4 regions of the Sphaerisporangium cinnabarinum genome follow, and region 4 is predicted to be linked to each of the others. Evidence: riboswitches for the same ligand, from Rfam matches in the RefSeq annotation. Region 4 holds a riboswitch; each other region holds the start of a gene.
The links. A riboswitch is a leader RNA that binds a small molecule or an ion and turns the genes downstream of it on or off. The one in region 4 is predicted to bind thiamine pyrophosphate.
Positions count from the first base shown of each region.

Region 1 (4,200 bases), on a different contig from region 4:
TCGCGGCCGTGGCCCGGCTCGCCGAGGCGGAGGGGCAGCGACGCGTCGTCGCGGTCGAGCTCCAGTCCGCGCCCGGTCCCGGCCGCGGGTCCGGCGCGGCGCTCGCGCGCAGCCTCACGGAGCTGGCCGCCGTCGCGCCCGCCGGGCTGCCGCTCGTGGTGGAGCACTGCGACGCGCCACGCCCGTGGGGCGTCGCGGAGAAGGGGTTCCTCGCGCTCGACGACGAGATCGCCGCCGTCGCGCGCGCCGCCCGGGACACCGGCCACCCGCTGCACGTCGGGCTCAACTGGGGCCGGTCCGCCATCGAGGGGCGCAGCGCCGCCACGCCCGTCGAGCACGCACGGGCTGCCGCCGCCGCGGGCCTCCTCGCGAGCGCGATGCTCTCGGGTGCCAGCGGGAGCCCGGGCCGGTGGGGCGCTCCGTGGGCGGACGCGCACGTGCCGCCCCACGGCCCCGACCCCGCGCTCCCCGGCCCCGACGAGACGATGCTCGGCCCGGCCGAGGTGCGCGAGTTCCTCGCCGCGGCCGGTCCCGTCCCGCTCGTCGGCGCCAAGGTGACCACGCGGCCCGCGGACGCCCCGCCCGCGCAGCGTCTCGCCGTCGCGCGCGCGACGCTCGCCGTGCTCCGCGACGCGCTGGCCGCCGTCGCCCCCGACATCGGTGCCGATCGCGCAGCGAGCCGCCCCGCCGGCTGAGCGCGTCCCGCGGGCCGCGCCCGTCCCGGCTCGACCCCGAGCCCGACCGGGCGCAGCTCGCGCCCGACCCCGCGCAACCTCAGCCCCGCGGCACGGGCGCCGAGCGGTGCAGGTGGTCGACGGGCCCGCGGCCGGTCCCCACCCGCAGAGCGGCACCGGCGCGCAGCGCGCCCGTGAGCCACTCCTTCGCCTCGCGCGCGGCCTCCTCCCAGCTCGCGCGCTGCGGTCGCAGCGCCGCGAGCGCCGCCGAGAGCGAGCACCCGGTGCCGTGGGTGTGGGGCGTGTCGACGCGCTCGGCGTCGAACGTCGTGACGGTGGCCGCCCCCGGCACGCGACCCGACGTCGGCCCGGGCGCGGGGACGACGAGCGCGTCGGGCGACGTGCGCCCGGTGAGGTGGCCGCCCTTGAGCAGCACGACGGCGCCGCTCGCCGCCGCGTACGACGTCGCCTGGCACAGGGCGTCGTCCCACGTCGTCGCGGGCTCCCGCCCGCCGAGGACGGCGAGCTCGGGCAGGTTCGGCGTGACGACGTCCGCGCGCGCCGCGAGGTCGCGCACGGCCTGCTCGGCGCCCGCGTCGAGCAGGCGGTGACCGGACGTGGCGACCATCACCGGGTCCAGGACGACCCACGGCCGCGGACCACCCGCGGCGGCGAGGTCGTCGAGCCACTCCCCGACCGTGCGGGCGTTCGCCTCGTCCGCCACCATGCCGATCTTCACCGCGTCGACCTCGACGTCGTCCGACACGGCGTCGAGCTGCGCGCGCAGGAACGCCGGCCCGGGGACGTGCACCGACCGCACGCCGTGGGTGTTCTGCGCGACGAGCGCCGTCGTGACGGCCATGCCGTAGGCGCCGTGCGCGCAGAACGTCTTGAGGTCGGCCTGGATCCCGGCGCCGCCGGTCGGGTCGGTCCCCGCGACGGACAGGACGCGGGGGCGGGACGGAGCCGGGTCGGGCCCCCGGCCCGGGTCGGGGCGACGGTCACGGTCCGCGCGGGCGGGGACCGGGTCGGAGGTGTGCCGGGGCAGGGCGAGCGTCATCGCGCGGACATCCCTTCGCTGGTACGAGCCAGATCAGGTTCGACGGGTCTCATCTCAGCCCCGGTGCGGGGCACCCCGTGTCGCGGGCCATGCTACGCGGCGGGCCGCGCGCTTTTCACCCGCCCCGACGCGTGAGACGACGCGCGTGCGCGCGTCTTTCCGGGTATGACGCAGCACGTCGCCCCCGCGACCCGCCCCTTCCTGCCGGACGCACCCGTCCCGGTGCAGGTGCCCGCCCTCTGCACGACCTACGACCGGGACGGTCGGCGGGTCGTGCTCACGGGCGTCATCACGCACGACGCGGGCGGCCTCGTGGCCTTCGAGTACGAGCACCCCGAGCGGGGCCTGTGGCACGTGTGGGTCGACCGGGACACGTGCGCTCCCCGGTGACCGGTGCCCCGGACGCACGGACGCCGCCCGACCGGGGGGTCGGGCGGCGTCGCCGTGCGGGGTGCGCGCGCTCAGCGGGCGGGGAGCTCTCCCGGCATCGGGTCGTCGGCGCCCCAGCGCGTGACGCGCAGCCGACGGCCGTCCGGCCCGGGCAGCGCGACGCCTGCCCGGGCGGCCTCCTGGGCGGCCGTGCGGAGCGAATCGGGCGAGTCGTGCGTCACGCGGACGAACGCCCCCGAGAACGCGTCGAGCTCGCCGCGGGCGATCGCGACGACCATCTCGACCGTGCGCTCGACGGGCGTCCACTCCGTGCGGCCCTCGTGCATGACCATGGACGCCGTCATGTCGGTCTGCACGACGCCCGGCGACACCTCGAAGGTCCGCAGCCCGAGCGCGTGGCCCGAGCGGTGCAGGTTCGCCCCGAGGCGCAGGAGCGCCGTCTTGCTCGCGTTGTACGCGCTCGCGCCCTCCATGTCGTGCGAGCCCGCGCCGCTGCTGAGGTCGACGACGCGGCCGCCGCCGCGCGCGAGCATCCCGGGGACGACCGCGCGCGCGAGCAGGAACGGCCCGCGCACGTTGGTCTCCAGGACGGCCCACCACTCGTCGGGGTCCGCCTCCCACAGCGGCACCTCGGCGTCGACCCGGCCCGCGTTGTTGACGAGCAGGTCCACGCTCCCGAGCGCGACCTCGGCCTCGCGGACGGCCGCGGCCACCGCCGCCGCGTCGGTCACGTCCGCCGTGACGACGACGGCCCGGCCCGCGCCGTCGAGGGCGGCGATCTCGTCGGCCACGCCCGCGAGCCGGCCCGCGTCGCGCGCGAGGAGCGCGACGTCGAGGCCGGCCGCGGCGAGCCCGACGGCGACCGCGCGGCCGATGCCGCGCGACGCCCCGGTGACGAGCGCGGTGCGGGCGGGCGCGACGTCCGGCGCCGCGCCCGGCCCCGGTGCGCCGCTCATGCGCGCAGCTCCGCCCCGACGCGCTCGCGCGCGGCGGCCACAGCGCCCTCCCGGACCCGCGCGACGTCGTCGGCGGTGAGGGTGCGGTCCGCGGCGCGCAGCCGCAGCGAGAACGCGAGCGACTTGCGCCCGGCGCCCACCTGCTCGCCCGTGAAGACGTCGAACAGCGCGACCTCCTCGGCGAGCTCGCCGGCGCCCTCGACGACCGCGGCGCGCAGGGCCTCGGCCGGCACGTCGGCAGCGACGACGAACGCGAGGTCCTCCTTCGCCGCCGGGAACCCGGAGACCGGGGTCGCCTGGACGGGCTCGTCTGACGCACCGGCGACGAGCGCCGTCAGGTCGAGCTCGAACGCCACGGAGCGGGCGGGCAGGCCGACGTTCTCCAGCACCTTGGGGTGCAGCTCGCCCGCGTGCCCGACGACCGTCCCGTCGGCGAGCTCGAGGCGCGCGCAGCGGCCGGGGTGGAACGGGGCCCGCGCGGTGTCCGCGACGACGCGCACGGCGTCGTCCCCCCGCAGACCGGCGCGGTCCGCGACCAGGCGTGCCGCGTCGACCGCGTCCGTCCAGTCCGCCGGACGGCCGGGGCCCCACCAGCCCGCCCGCTCGCGACGACCGACCAGGACGCCCGCGACGTGGCGCGGCTGCGCGGGGAGCGCGGCCTCGATCGCGGCGAGGTCGTCGTCGGAGGGACGCACACCGCCGGGCAGCGACGGCGCGGCCGGGGCGCCCGGGCGCGGGTGCGTCACGAGCCCGACCTCGAACACGGCGACGTCCGCGAGCCCGCGGCCCACGTTGCGGCGCGTGGTCTCCAGGAGCGTGCTCAGCACGTCCGTGCGCATCAGGGGGCGGTCGTCGGCCAGCGGGTTGAGCAGGCGCAGGGCCCGGCGGCGCTCGTCGTCCGCGGGGATCCGCAGCGCGTCGAGCTCGCCCTCGCCGACGAACGGGTAGCTCAGCGTCTCGACGAACCCGTGCTCGGCGAGCGCCCGGGCGACCGACCGGCGCACGCGCTGCTCGCGCGTGAGCCCGCGCCCGCCGGGCGCCGCGGGGAGCACCGACGGGATCTCGTCGTACCCGACGAGGCGCGCGACCTCCTCGACCAGCTCGGCCGGCTCGGTGAGGT
Region 1 is NZ_JBVHRG010000010.1:201,489-205,688, reverse strand. Features, by position in the region: gene ACZ4MO_RS15420 (DUF4862 family protein) at 1-695, shown strand, start outside; gene thiD (bifunctional hydroxymethylpyrimidine kinase/phosphomethylpyrimidine kinase) at 775-1,734, opposite strand; TPP riboswitch at 1,728-1,822, opposite strand; gene ACZ4MO_RS15410 (hypothetical protein) at 1,900-2,124, shown strand; gene ACZ4MO_RS15405 (SDR family NAD(P)-dependent oxidoreductase) at 2,196-3,080, opposite strand; gene pheT (phenylalanine--tRNA ligase subunit beta) at 3,077-4,200, opposite strand, start outside.
Region 1: linked by a shared signal. The riboswitch ahead of thiD (bifunctional hydroxymethylpyrimidine kinase/phosphomethylpyrimidine kinase) and the one ahead of ACZ4MO_RS12440 (thiaminase II/PqqC family protein) in region 4 are both predicted to bind thiamine pyrophosphate.

Region 2 (4,200 bases), on a different contig from region 4:
ACCGGGCCGGGCGCACTCGGACCGGCGTCCGAGGCGCCCGGGACCGGTGCCCGCGGATCCGAGGGGCGCGGGTCTGCGGTGCGCGCGAGGTCGACGAGCCAGGCGTCGGTCGCGGGGGCACCGAGCGGTCCGGGGGCCCCGGCCCGCTCGAGCCGGACGTCGAGCGGCAGCCAGCACCCGAGCGCGGCGAGCGTGGCGGCGTGCGCGCGCAGGACGGCGGTCGTGGGGCCGTGCGCGACGGCGCGGCCCGTGCGGTCGAGCACGAGGGTCGCGTCCGGGAGCGTCCCGACGTCGTCGAGGCGGTGCTCGACGAGCACGACCGACCGGCGGGGTGTTCCGTGCGGGTCCGGTCCGGGCGCCCGGACGAGCCCGCCCACGAGCGTCCCCACCTCGTGCGCCGCGGCCGGGTCGAGGAACGCCGTCGGCTCGTCGAGGACCACGAGCTCGGGGTCGGCGACGAGCGCCGCCGCGAGGGCGACGCGCTGCGCCTCGCCGCCCGACAGCGCGTGGGTCGGTCGGTCGTGCAGGTGGCCCGCACCGGCAGCGGCGAGAGCGGTTGCGGCGCGGGCGTCCATGGTGCGCGGGTCCGCCGCCCGGTTCTCGAGCGCGAACCGCAGCTCCTCGTCGACGCGGCCGAGGCAGAGCTGGTCACCCGGCCGCTGCTGGACGAGGCCGACGCGCGCGGCGAGCCCCGCGGGGGTCGTGGCGCGCGGGTCGACGCCCGTCACGCGCAGGTCGCCCGTGACGGTGCCCGGGAGCGTGTGGGGCACGACGCCGACGAGCGCGCGCAGCAGCGTGGACTTCCCGCAGCCCGAGGGGCCGAGCACGAGCAGCCCCGTCCCCGCGGGGACGGTCAGGGTGAGGTCGTCGAGCACGCACGTCGCGTCGTGGCCCACGGTGACGGTCAGGCCCGCGGCGGAGACGGCGTCGGGCACGGTGCCCGGCACGGTGCCGGGCATGACGTCCGCCGCGGCGTCCCGCACCTCAGCCACGGCGGTCCGTGCCGATCGCGAAGGCGTCGAGCGCGCCGGTGCGGGAGAGGGCGTCGCCGAGGAGGCGCGCCGCGATCCCGCACAGCACGACGCACGAGACGACCTGCACGCCGAGCCGGAGCATCGCCCAGTCCTGCCCGAGCCAGCCGAACCGGACCGCGTTGAACGCGTAGGTGACGAGCGCCGCGCTGACGCCCGACGCGACGAAAACCCACCAGCCGTAGCGGCGGTACCGGGTCAGCGCGAAGGGGATCTCCGCGCCCACCCCTTGGACGAGCCCCACGAGGACGAGCAGCGGGCCTGCGGGCGACGCGAGGAAGACCACCTCGACGAGCGCCGCGAGCGTCTCGGTGAGGATGCCGACGCCCGGCTTGCGCACGATGTACGTCGCGAGCGGGCCCACGACGATCCACGCGCCCGCGAGCACGTTCGCGGCAAGGTCCGCGAGCGGCCCCATGGCGAGCTGGAGCGGGGCCCAGAGCTGCACGAACGCCCAGTAGACGAACCCGAACACGACGCCCAGGACGGCGACGAGGACCGTCTCGTGGAGCGTGAGGCCACGGCGCCGGGCGCGGGCCGGGGGAGCGGTGACGGTGCGGTCTCCGGGACCGGGCGCCGGGGGCACGGCGTCGGCCGGCGGGCCGGGCGTGCTGGTGGGCGGGGTCTCCCGGGGCGGGGTGGTGCGGGGCTCGGTCATGCGGTTCCCTCCGTCGGGCCCCCGGGGCGGAGGGTGCACGACGGCGCGCCACCGCTGCCCCCGCGCGGACGGCACGCGCGGGGCGCGGGCACGAGCGCGCAGGGGACGGTGACGTCGGCCCTGCTCCCTTCGCTGGTACGAACCAGATCAGGTTCCACGGGTCTGCAGGGGGGACGGGTGTCCGACCTGCACTCTCAGCGCTCGTGCGCTCCCCGGAGGCGTTCGGCCCGACCCTAGGGCCTGGACGTCCGCCGGACAATCCCGGCGTCTCACCCACCGGGACGTCCGGGCACCGTGAGAAGGTGACGGCGACGAGGCGCCCGCGCGGACCGGGGACGGGCTCCGACGACGAGGAACGAGGCAGCGCGCATGACCCGAGACAACGACCCCGCGGCCGTCGCGGAGCTGGACCGCCTCGACGAGGCCGTGCGGAGCGCGCCCGCGGGCGACACGTCGGCGCAGATCGCGCTGTGGCGGCAGGCGGCGCGCCTCGGCACGTGGTTCTTCATCGCCCGAGGGCCCGAGGACCAGCCGCGTCCGTACGCCGTCTCCGCGGACCAGGGGCCCATGATCTGCCTCTACAGCAGCGCCCCGCGCGCGGACGAGGCGGCCCGGGCGCTCGGGCTGGCGGCCGAAGGGACCGGCTCCGTGCCGCTGCTCGGCGTGCCCGTGCCGGCGGCGATCGACTACGTTGCGTCCTTCGCCGCAGCAGGGGTCGTCGGCGTCGCGCTCGACCACCCCCGCATCGGCCACCACATCCCCCTCGGGAACCTGGCGCTGCTCAAGACGTGGTCCGCCGGCGGATGACCCGTCCTTGACAGCGGGTTCGAACAGTTGTTCGAATGGCGCGATGCGGTGGGACGGACAGGCGCTCGGCGCGGACGACGGCGCGCTTCCCGGTTTGGAGCGCATGGGCCTCGTCCGCAGCGTGCGCACGCCCGAGTTCGCGGGGATCACGTTCCACGAGGTCACGGCCAAGAGCGCGCTGTCGAAGGTCCCGGCGATGTCGCGCATGCCCTTCCGCTGGACGGTCAACCCGTACCGCGGGTGCAGCCACGCGTGCTCCTACTGCCTCGCGCCGAGCACGCCCGTGCTCCTGGCCGACGGCACGCAGCGGGCGATCGGCGAGCTGCGCGTCGGCGACGAGATCGTCGGCACCGCCCCCCACGGCGCGTACCGGCGCTACGTGCGCACCCGCGTCCTCGACCGCTGGACCACCCGCAAGCGCGCCTACCGGGTGACCCTCGCCGACGGCACGCGCCTCGTCGCGAGCGGCGACCACCGGTTCCTCACCGAGCGCGGCTGGCGCCACGTCGTCGGCGGCGCCGGGCACCGCGCCCGCCTGGCGCTCGGCGACGTGCTCGTCGGGCCGGGCGCCGCGGCGCTCGCGGACGGGCGGCCCGTCCTCGACGGCCAGGACGTCACCGGCGGCGAGGCGTTGCGCGTCGACTCCCTCGAGGCCCTCGACGGGCCGGGGGAGGTGACGGAGCTGGTCGACATCACGACCGGCACGCGCGACTTCGTCGCCGCGGGGGTCGTGAGCCACAACTGCTTCGCCCGCCCCACGCACGAGTACCTCGACCTCGACGCGGGCGAGGACTTCGACCGGGAGGTCGTGGTCAAGGTCAACGTGGACGACGTGCTGCGCGCCGAGCTCGCCCGACCGTCCTGGGCGCGCGAGGCCGTCGCGCTGGGCACCAACACCGACCCGTACCAGCGCGCCGAGGGACGCTACCGCCTCATGCCCGGCATCATCGACGCCCTCGCCGGGTCGGGCACGCCGCTCTCCGTGCTGACCAAGGGCACGCTCCTGCGCCGCGACCTGCCCCTGCTCGTCGACGCCGCCTCGCGCGTCGAGGTCGGGATCGGCGTGTCCCTCGCGCTCCTGGACCCCGAGCTCCAGGCGAGCGTCGAGCCCGGCACGCCGTCGCCGCGCGCGCGGCTCGACCTCGTCCGCACCGTCCGGGAGGCCGGCCTGCCGTGCGGCGTCATGGTCGCCCCCGTGCTGCCGTGGCTCACCGACTCCACGCGGGCGCTCACCGAGCTGCTCGACGCCGTCAAGGACGCGGGCGCGACGGGCGTCACCGTGCTGCCGCTGCACCTCAAGCCCGGTACGCGCGAGTGGTACATGGGCTGGCTCGCGCGCGAGCACCCGCGGCTCGTCCCCGGCTACGAGCGCGTGTACGCGCGCGGCACGTACGCCTCGACGGCGTACCGGTCCTGGCTGTGGGACCGGGTGCGGCCGATGCTCGAGGCGCGCGGGTTCGGAGTCGCGGGGCACCGCGGCCCCGCGGGCGTCGAGGGCCGGTTCCGCCGCGGCGAGCCCGGCGACCGGCGACGCCGGCCAGGGCCGCCGACGGACGGCGCCTACCCGGCCGGCAGCCTCGCCGTCGACCCGGCGCCGCAGGACGCGCGCGCCGGCTACGGCGGGGCGCTCGCGGGCATGCCGATGGACGGCGGCGGGCTCGACGTCGTCGGCGGGGGAGTCGAGCAGGTCCTGTTCTGACCGGT
Region 2 is NZ_JBVHRG010000004.1:134,918-139,117, forward strand. Features, by position in the region: gene ACZ4MO_RS07875 (ATP-binding cassette domain-containing protein) at 1-992, opposite strand, end outside; gene ACZ4MO_RS07880 (ECF transporter S component) at 985-1,689, opposite strand; TPP riboswitch at 1,795-1,914, opposite strand; gene ACZ4MO_RS07885 (hypothetical protein) at 2,059-2,496, shown strand; gene ACZ4MO_RS07890 (Rv2578c family radical SAM protein) at 2,540-4,195, shown strand.
Region 2: linked by a shared signal. The riboswitch ahead of ACZ4MO_RS07880 (ECF transporter S component) and the one ahead of ACZ4MO_RS12440 (thiaminase II/PqqC family protein) in region 4 are both predicted to bind thiamine pyrophosphate.

Region 3 (4,200 bases), on a different contig from region 4:
CCTGCCGGCCGACCGCCCGGTGCTCGTGGTGTGCGCGGTCGGCGGCCGGTCGGCCCGCGTCGCCGACGTCGCCCGCGCCGCGGGCATCGACGCGCGCTCCGTGGTCGGCGGCGTCCCCGCCCTCCTGGAGGCCCAGGAGGCCAACGTCCCGTAGCCCGGATCGTCAGCGCCGATGCCGAGCATGCGTCTGCCGCTCGTGCAGGGCGGCTCGTGGGCTGTGTCCGCATGGTCGGCCCCACCACGGGTCTTCGGTCAGAGGGCGAGGTCGAGGCGGCCCTGGGGGGACGAGCTCGCGAGGGCGCCCTCGCGGCGGGGGATGCGCCCGGCGCCCGCGGCGAGCCGGCCCGACTCGACGGCGAGGCGCATCGCGTGGGCCATGCGGACCGGGTCGGCGGCGCGCGTGACGGCCGTCGCGAGGAGCACGCCGTCGCAGCCGAGCTCCATGGCGAGCGCGGCGTCGGACGCCGTGCCGATCCCCGCGTCGAGGATCACGGGCACCCGGGCCGCGGCGGCGATCGCCTCGATGTTGCGCGGGTTGAGGATGCCGAGCCCGGTGCCGATGGGCGCCCCCAGGGGCATGACGGCCGCGCAGCCGACGTCCTCCAGCCGGCGCGCGAGGATCGGGTCGTCGTTCGTGTACGGCAGCACGACGAACCCGTCGCGGACGAGCTGGTCGGCCGCCTCGACGAGGCCGACCGGGTCGGGCAGGAGGGTCACGTCGTCGGCGATCACCTCGAGCTTGACCCACTCGGTGCCGCACGCCTCGCGCGCGAGGCGCGCGGTGAGCACGGCCTCGCGCACGGAGAAGCACCCGGCGGTGTTGGGCAGCGCGCGGATGCCGAGGCGGGCGAGCAGCGCCCAGATCCCCGCGTCGGGGCTCGCGTCGCCGCCGGCACGGACGGCGACGCGCCGCATCGCGACGGTGGTCAGGGCGGTGCCCGACGCGACGAGCGCGTCCTCGAGCGTGAGCAGGTTCGCGGCCCCGCCGGTGCCCATGACGAGGCGGGACCCGATCGGGGTGCCGGCGACGACGAGCGGGTCGTCGACACCGGCCGGGCCGCTCGCGGTGGCGGGGGAGAGGTCGGTCGTGGTCATGGGTCCTCCTCAGCCGCCCTGGACGGCGGTGACGATCTCGATGCGGTCCCCGGGGGCGACGACGGTCGTCGCCCAGGCGCCGCGCGGCACGACGGCGTCCCCGACCGCCACCGCGACGCCCTGCGGCGTGCCGTCGGCGACGTAGGCGGGGACGAGCGCGGCGACGAGCCGCTCCAGGTCGACGTCGCCGTCGAGCGGGTACGGCTCGCCGTTGACGAGCGCGGTCGGTGCGGGTGCGGTCACGGGTCTCACCTCGGTGTCGTGGCGGTGCGGACGAAGCGGTCGGTGCGGGCGGTCGCGAGGGCGGTCGCGACGTCGTCCCCGGGGGCGGTCCCGCCGGGCTCGGTCCCGTCGTCCCCGGGAAGGCCGCCGAGCCCGGCGACGACGGCGTCGGCCGTGAGCGGGGCGAGCAGGATGCCGTTGCGGCCGTGGCCCGTCGCGAGGTGCAGCCCCGGGACGTCCGTGGGCCCGACGAGCGGAAGGTTGTCCGGGGTCGCCGGGCGGGCCCGCGGCGTCACCTCGACCAGGGCGGCCTCGTCGATCCCCGGCAGGAGGGCACGCGCGTCCCGCAGGAGCGCGAAGACGCCGCCGGCGGTGGCGCGGCGGTCGTCGGGGTTCTCCTCGGTGGTCGCCCCCACGACGACCTCCCGGTGCCCGGCGCGCGGCCCACCAGGCTCCGGGTCGCGCGGCACGACGTACACCGGCCGGCCCTGCACCAGCCCGCGCACGACGTGCTCCAGCGCGAGGTCCGGGCCCGCGTCGAGCCGCAGCGTCTGTCCCTTCACCGGGCGGGTGGGCACGACGACGCCCGGCACGCCCGCGAGCAGGGCGCCCGACTGCCAGCCCGCCGCAACGACGACCGCACCCGCGCGGTGGAGCCGGCCCGCGTCGTCGTGCACGCCGACGACGCGCCCGGCCGGGTCGAGCGCGAGCCGGGTCGCGGCCGCGCGGACGACGCGCGCCCCGGTGGCCGAGCTCGCGCCTGGGGCGTCGCGTCGGCCGAGCACCGCGAGCAGCGCGGCGTGCGTCGCCCGCGGGTCGACCGCGTGGTCCGCGGGCGCCCACGCGGCCCCGGCGACGCGCGGCCCGAGGTAGGGCTCGCGGCGGCGCGCGTCGGCGACGGTGAGCTCGTGCGACGCGAGACCGTGCACCGCGTGCAGGGCGAGGACGCGACGGAGCAGCGCGAGGTCGTCCGCGTCGTAGGCGAGAGTGAGCGTCCCGGCGGTCCGCAGCCCGACGTCCGCCCCCGTCGCCGCGTGCAGGTCCGCGCCGAACGCGGGCCACGCCGCAGCGGCCGCGAGGTGGAGCCGCAGGGCGGCCTCCTCCCCGAAGTCGGCCTCGGTCACCGGTGCGAGCATCCCCGCGGCGGCGTGCGTCGCGCCCGCGCCCGGCGCCGGATCGAGCACCGTGACGGTCATGCCCGCGCTCGCCGCACGCCACGCGACGGCGAGGCCGACGATCCCGCCCCCGACGACGACGACGTCGCGCGCCTCGCCGGGCACGGCGGAGCCACCCGCGGACGAGTGGACGGACAGGCTCATGTGCGCTCCCTTCGCTGGCATGACCCAGATCAGGTTCGACGGTCGGCGGCGACGCCCTCTCAGCCCCGTGCGGGGCTCCCGTGCTGTCGGCCACAGTACCTCCTGCGGCGGACGCGCCGGGGCTAGGCTCCCGCGGGTGAGCTCCGAGACCTCCACCACCTTGGCCGCCCTCGCCCCGGCGGCGACGGACGCCGCACGCGCCCGGCTCGCCGACGCCCGCCTGTACCTCTGCACGGACGCGCGCGAGGAGCGCGGCGACCTCGAGGACTTCCTGCGGGCGGCGCTCGCGGGCGGGGTGGACGTCGTGCAGCTCCGCGACAAGACGCTCGACGTCGCGCGCGAGCTCGAGCTCCAGGAGGTCGTCGCGCGGGTCGCGACGGAGCACGGCGCGCTGTGGGCCGTGAACGACCGGGCGGACGTGGCGTCGGTCACGGGCGCCCCGGTCGTGCACATGGGTCAGGGCGACCTGCCCGTGCCGGCGGTCCGGGCGCTGCTGGGCGCGGGGCCCGTCCTCGGCCGGTCCACGCACTCGGCCGCGCAGGCGGCCGCGGCGGAGGCCGACCCGGCGGTGGACTACTTCTGCGTGGGCCCGTTGTGGGCGACCCCGACGAAGCCGGGACGCGCCGCCGTCGGCCTCGACCTGCTGCGGGACGTCGCGGCGACCCGGCCCGCGACGCCCTGGTTCGCGATCGGCGGCATCGACGCGGACCGGCTCGACGCGGTCCTCGACGCGGGCGCGACCCGGATCGTGGTGGTGCGCGCGATCACCGGGGCGAGCGACCCGGAGGCGGCCGCCCGCGCCCTGCGCGAGCGGGTCCTGGAGCGCGCCGTCGCGCGCGCCGACGCCTGAGACGCGGGACGAGCCTCGCCGCACGGCGACTATCCTGGGCGGGTGACGTCACCCGCCACCGCTCCCGACACCCCCACCACCGCCGAGGTGGCCTCGACACCGCGGCCCGTGCTCGTCGTCGACTTCGGCGCCCAGTACGCGCAGCTCATCGCGCGCCGCGTGCGCGAGGCCAACGTCTACTCCGAGATCGTGCCGCACACGTTCACGGTCGAGCAGATGCTCGCCAAGGACCCGGCCGCGATCATCCTCTCGGGCGGTCCCTCGTCCGTGTACGCGACGGGCGCCCCGTTCGTCGACCCGGCGCTGTTCGAGGCCGGCGTCCCCGTCATGGGCATCTGCTACGGCTTCCAGGCCATGGCGAAGGCGCTCGGCGGCGAGGTCGCCCAGACGGGCCTGCGCGAGTACGGCGGCACCGAGGTCGAGGTGTGCGCCGCGGGCGTGCTGCTCGACGGCACGCCGCAGAACCAGACCACGTGGATGAGCCACGGCGACGCCGTGCACCGCGCGCCCGAGGGCTTCGAGGTCCTCGCGACGTCGTCCGGCTCGCCGGTCGCCGCGTTCGAGGACCGCGAGCGCCGCCTCTACGGCGTGCAGTGGCACCCCGAGGTCAAGCACTCCGCGCACGGCCAGACGGTGCTGGAGCACTTCCTGTACGACGGCGCGGGACTCGCCCCGGACTGGACGCCCGGCAACGTCATCGCGGACCAGGTCGCG
Region 3 is NZ_JBVHRG010000002.1:409,349-413,548, reverse strand. Features, by position in the region: gene ACZ4MO_RS04860 (ThiF family adenylyltransferase) at 1-154, shown strand, start outside; gene ACZ4MO_RS04855 (thiazole synthase) at 253-1,095, opposite strand; gene thiS (sulfur carrier protein ThiS) at 1,105-1,338, opposite strand; gene thiO (glycine oxidase ThiO) at 1,344-2,636, opposite strand; TPP riboswitch at 2,626-2,728, opposite strand; gene thiE (thiamine phosphate synthase) at 2,773-3,486, shown strand; gene guaA (glutamine-hydrolyzing GMP synthase) at 3,574-4,200, shown strand, end outside.
Region 3: linked by a shared signal. The riboswitch ahead of thiO (glycine oxidase ThiO) and the one ahead of ACZ4MO_RS12440 (thiaminase II/PqqC family protein) in region 4 are both predicted to bind thiamine pyrophosphate.

Region 4 (4,200 bases):
ACGATCGAGGAGAAGGACCTCCGCTTCGTCATGATCGAGGGCGCGGGCCGCATCCTGCCCGAGCTCAGCGAGCCCATGGCGCAGTACGCGCTCGACGAGCTGAAGAAGCGCGGCATCGAGTTCCACCTCAGCACGTTCCTGTCGTCGTGCGTGGACGGCCACGTCGTCACCTCGACCGGGGTCGAGTTCGACTCCGACACGATCGTGTGGACCGCGGGCGTCAAGGCGAACCCGGTCCTCAAGGAGTCGTCGGACCTCCCGGTCGACAAGCTGGGCCGCATCACCGTGCTGCCGACGCTCCAGGTCGCGGACGCCGACGGCAACGTCGTGCCGAACGCGTGGGCCGCGGGCGACTGCGCCGCCGTCCCGGACGTGCTGAACCCGGGCAAGTTCTGCCCGCCGAACGCGCAGCACGCCATCCGTGAGGCCACGCGCCTCGCCGACAACCTCGCGCTCGAGCTGCACAGCGAGCCGCCGGTCGAGTACCGCCACAAGAGCGTCGGTACGGTCGCGTCGCTCGGTCTGTACAAGGGCGTCGCGGAGCTGTTCGGCGTGTTCAAGCTCCGCGGGACGCTCGCGTGGCTCATGCACCGCAGCTACCACGTCATGGCGATGCCGACGGGCAACCGCAAGATCCGCATCTTCATCGGCTGGATCGGCCAGTTCCTCATGGGCCGCGAGCTCGTCTCGCTCGGCTCGCTGCACGACCCGCGCGCGGAGTTCCGCGCCGCGTCCGTCCCGCCCAAGAAGGACGGCGACCCGGTCAAGCAGACCGCGCAGGGCTCGGCGGCCGCGGCGGAGTCCGGTGCGGGCACCGTCGACGCCGACGACCGGACGCCGGCGGCGAAGGCCTCCTGAGGCCGCGGCCGGGCCTGGCCCGGCCGTCGTGCCCGACGACGAGGGGCGAGCCGCGCGTGCGGCTCGCCCCTCGGCGCGTCCAGGTCCCGCGCGGGCGGCCGTCGCGCCGACGGGCCCGGGAGCTCCGCGCGCGCGGTAGATTCGGCCCGCGCCCCCATGGCCCAACTGGCAGAGGCGGCCGGCTTAAACCCGGCGTGTTCCGGGTTCGAGTCCCGGTGGGGGCACCGTGCCGGCGGGGAGCCGGCTCCGCGGCGCCTGCGACCGCGGGCTAGGACAGCCCCGTCGGGCCCTCCGGCTCGGCCGGGGGAGCGGCCTCCTGGCCGAGGACCACGACGGTGCCGTCCGGGTCCTGCACGCGTGCGACGCGCTCGCCCCACGGCTGGTCCGCGGGTGGCTCACCTAGACGGGCGGACCGCGTCGGGGAAGGCGTACTCGACCGTCCCGCGCAGCAGGTCACGGTAGAAGCCCAGCGACCGGTCGAGGTCGGCCACGGTGAGGACGGGGAAGAGGCTGCGGAACACGGTCGCTCCTCGGTGCGCTCGGCGGGTCCTCCCATCGTGCGCCTCGCGTCCCGGGCGCGCTCTCCGTGCCCGGGCCGGCGGGCCTCAGCGAGCGAGCAGCTCTTCGGTCGTCGTCCCCGGCACGGACAGCGTGACGCGCGTGCCCCACGGGTCGTGCACGACGACGGAGCGGCCGTCGTCCGCGTGCTCCAGCCCGCGGGCGCGGAGGCGCGCGACGAGCGCGTCGAGGTCCTCGCGGCCCGGCACCGTGACGGCGACGTCGCCGAGACCGAGGCTCGCGGCGCGGGGCCCGGCGCCCGCGCTGTTCCACACGTTCATCGCGACGTGGTGGTGGTACCCGCCCGCGGACGCGAAGAGCGCCCCGCTGTACCCGGTGAGCGTCGCCTCGAAGCCGACGGCGTCGACGTAGAAGGCGTGGGCGGTCGCGACGTCGCCCACCTGGAGGTGCACGTGGCCGACGCGGCCCGCGAGCGAGGGGCCGGCGTCGAACGTCTCCTGGTCGAGGTGCGTGCGCAGATAGGCGTTCGGGTCGAGGAACGTCGTCGTCATGAGGATCTGGCCGTGCTCGCGCACCCAGGTCTCGCGGGGGCGGTCGGTGTAGAGCTCGACGCCGTTGCCCTCGGGGTCGGTGAAGTAGAACGCCTCGCTGACGAGGTGGTCGCTCGACCCGACGAACGTGCCGCGGCGGTCCTGCGCGGCGCGGTACACGGTCGCGGCGAGGCTCGGGCCGTCGTCGAACAGGAAGGCCGTGTGGAACAGGCCGGCCTGGCGCGGGTCGACGGGCGGGAGCCCGGGCGTGTGCACGAGGCGCAGCATGGGCGTGCGGCCGCGGCCCAGCACACGGTGCACCTCCGCGCCGCGCGACCGCTCCTCGAGCGGGGCGAGGGCGAACGCGCCCGTGTAGTACGAGGTCATGAGCTCGAGGTCGCCCACGCGCAGCGTGACGGCGTCCATGCTCGTGGACGGGGACAGGAGGCGGTCGGTCGGCGCGCCCGGCGTGCTCGTGGTCATGTCTTCTCCAACTTGTTGTCGCTACAACTATATTCCCACACCGTGGCGAGAACTCCCGCACCGGCGCCGTCCTTGCTAGGGTCGGCGCGAACCACGCGGGGCGTCCCGCCCGGGCCACGGCCCGGGCCGAGGGACTGAGACGAGCGGTACGGCCGCCCGGACCCGTCGAACCTGATCTCGCTAGCACGAGCGGAGGAACGTGGGCATGACGACGCCTGCTGCCATCACCCTGAACCCTGTCCTCGCGGACGACCCGACCGCGCTCGTCCGGCAGGAGGAGACCGGCTTCACCGCCGACCTCGCCCGCCGGTACGCGGACCTCTTCGAGACGTTCTACGACCACCCCTTCCTGGCCGGGCTGCGCGACGGCTCCGTCGAGCCCGCCGCGGTCCGCCACTACGTGGGCCAGGACCACCAGTACCTCACGGCCTACCTGCGCTGCTACGGCCTCGGCATGGCCCTCGCGCCCGACCGGTCGTGGGCGGCCTACTTCCACGACAAGGCCGGCTTCCTCCTCGACGACGAGTCGCACGCGCACCACGCGATGTGCGACTTCCTCGGCGTGACGTACGAGGAGGCGCAGACGCACCGCCTCGCGCCGAGCGCGCAGGCCTACGTCGACCACATGACGGCGGCCGGCCGCGACTCGCTCGGCGTGCTGCTCGCCGCGCTGCTGCCGTGCCCGTGGACCTACATCTGGTCCGCGCGACGCTTCTGGCTCGGCGAGCGCGAGACGACGCCCGGCGCCCTCGCCGACGACCACCCGCTCGCGGGCTGGTGGCAGTTCTACGCGGCCGAGCGCACCGAGGACGTCCTCACGGACCTGCGCGCACGCCTCGACGCGCTCGCCGCGGACGCGGGCGAGGCGGAGCGCGCGCGCATGGAGCGCGCGTTCGAGCTGAGCTGCCGCCACGAGATCCGCTTCTGGCAGATGGCCTGGTCGCTCGAGGGTTGGTGACGCGTCCGGCCGGGCCCGCGGCCGACCGTCGCGCCGTGCGCCCGGCCTTACGCCAGCAGCAGATGACCGCCCGGGTGCCTCGGCACCCGGGCGGGCCGCGGGTAGCGTGATCGCATGGACGCGACGAGCGCGGTGCCGGACGGGGTGCGCGATGCGGTGCCGGACGTGGTGACGCCGCGCCCCCGGTCCCGGACGGGCGGACGGGCGGAACCCCTCCTGCGCCACGTCATCGGCGGGATCCTGCGGCGGGCGCGGCTCGCGCAGGGGCGCACGCTCGTGGACGTCGCGGCCGCCGCGCGCGTCTCCACCGCCTACCTGTCCGAGGTGGAGCGCGGGCGCAAGGAGGCGTCGTCCGAGGTCCTCGCCGCCGTCTGCGGCGCCCTCGGCCTGCGGCTCGTCGACCTCGTCGCCCGCACGGGCGAGGAGCTGCGGCCGCTCGCACCTGTCCGCGTGCTGTCCTCCGCGCGGGAGCGGGGTGCCCTCTCCGCGCCGCGGCACGTCGCGCCGGTGGGCGAACCCGTGCGAGACCTCCCCGTCGCCGAGACGCTCCGCCGTCCGACCGCGCGCGCCGGCGACGTCCTGCTCCTCGCGGCCTGAGCGGCGGTCCCCACCGCACCGCACCGCGTGTCGTGCGGAGGCCGGGCACCGTGCGCGCCGATACCGTCGGTCCATGACGGAGCCGCAGACCGCGCACGGCACGGCAGCCCAGGACGTCCCGGCCCTCCAGGACCTCGTCGACGACGCCGCGTTCCTCTCCCACGAGCACCAGCTCCACCTGTCGGACCTCCACGGCGACGACGCCTGGGCCGCCGACATGACCACGGGCGTCTTCACCTTCACCGCGCCCGACGG
Region 4 is NZ_JBVHRG010000007.1:257,856-262,055, forward strand. Features, by position in the region: gene ACZ4MO_RS12420 (NAD(P)/FAD-dependent oxidoreductase) at 1-858, shown strand, start outside; tRNA gene ACZ4MO_RS12425 (tRNA-Leu) at 1,009-1,082, shown strand; gene ACZ4MO_RS12430 (hypothetical protein) at 1,254-1,379, opposite strand; gene ACZ4MO_RS12435 (VOC family protein) at 1,464-2,390, opposite strand; TPP riboswitch at 2,477-2,605, shown strand; gene ACZ4MO_RS12440 (thiaminase II/PqqC family protein) at 2,596-3,348, shown strand; gene ACZ4MO_RS12445 (helix-turn-helix domain-containing protein) at 3,505-3,945, shown strand; gene ACZ4MO_RS12450 (DUF6882 domain-containing protein) at 4,019-4,200, shown strand, end outside.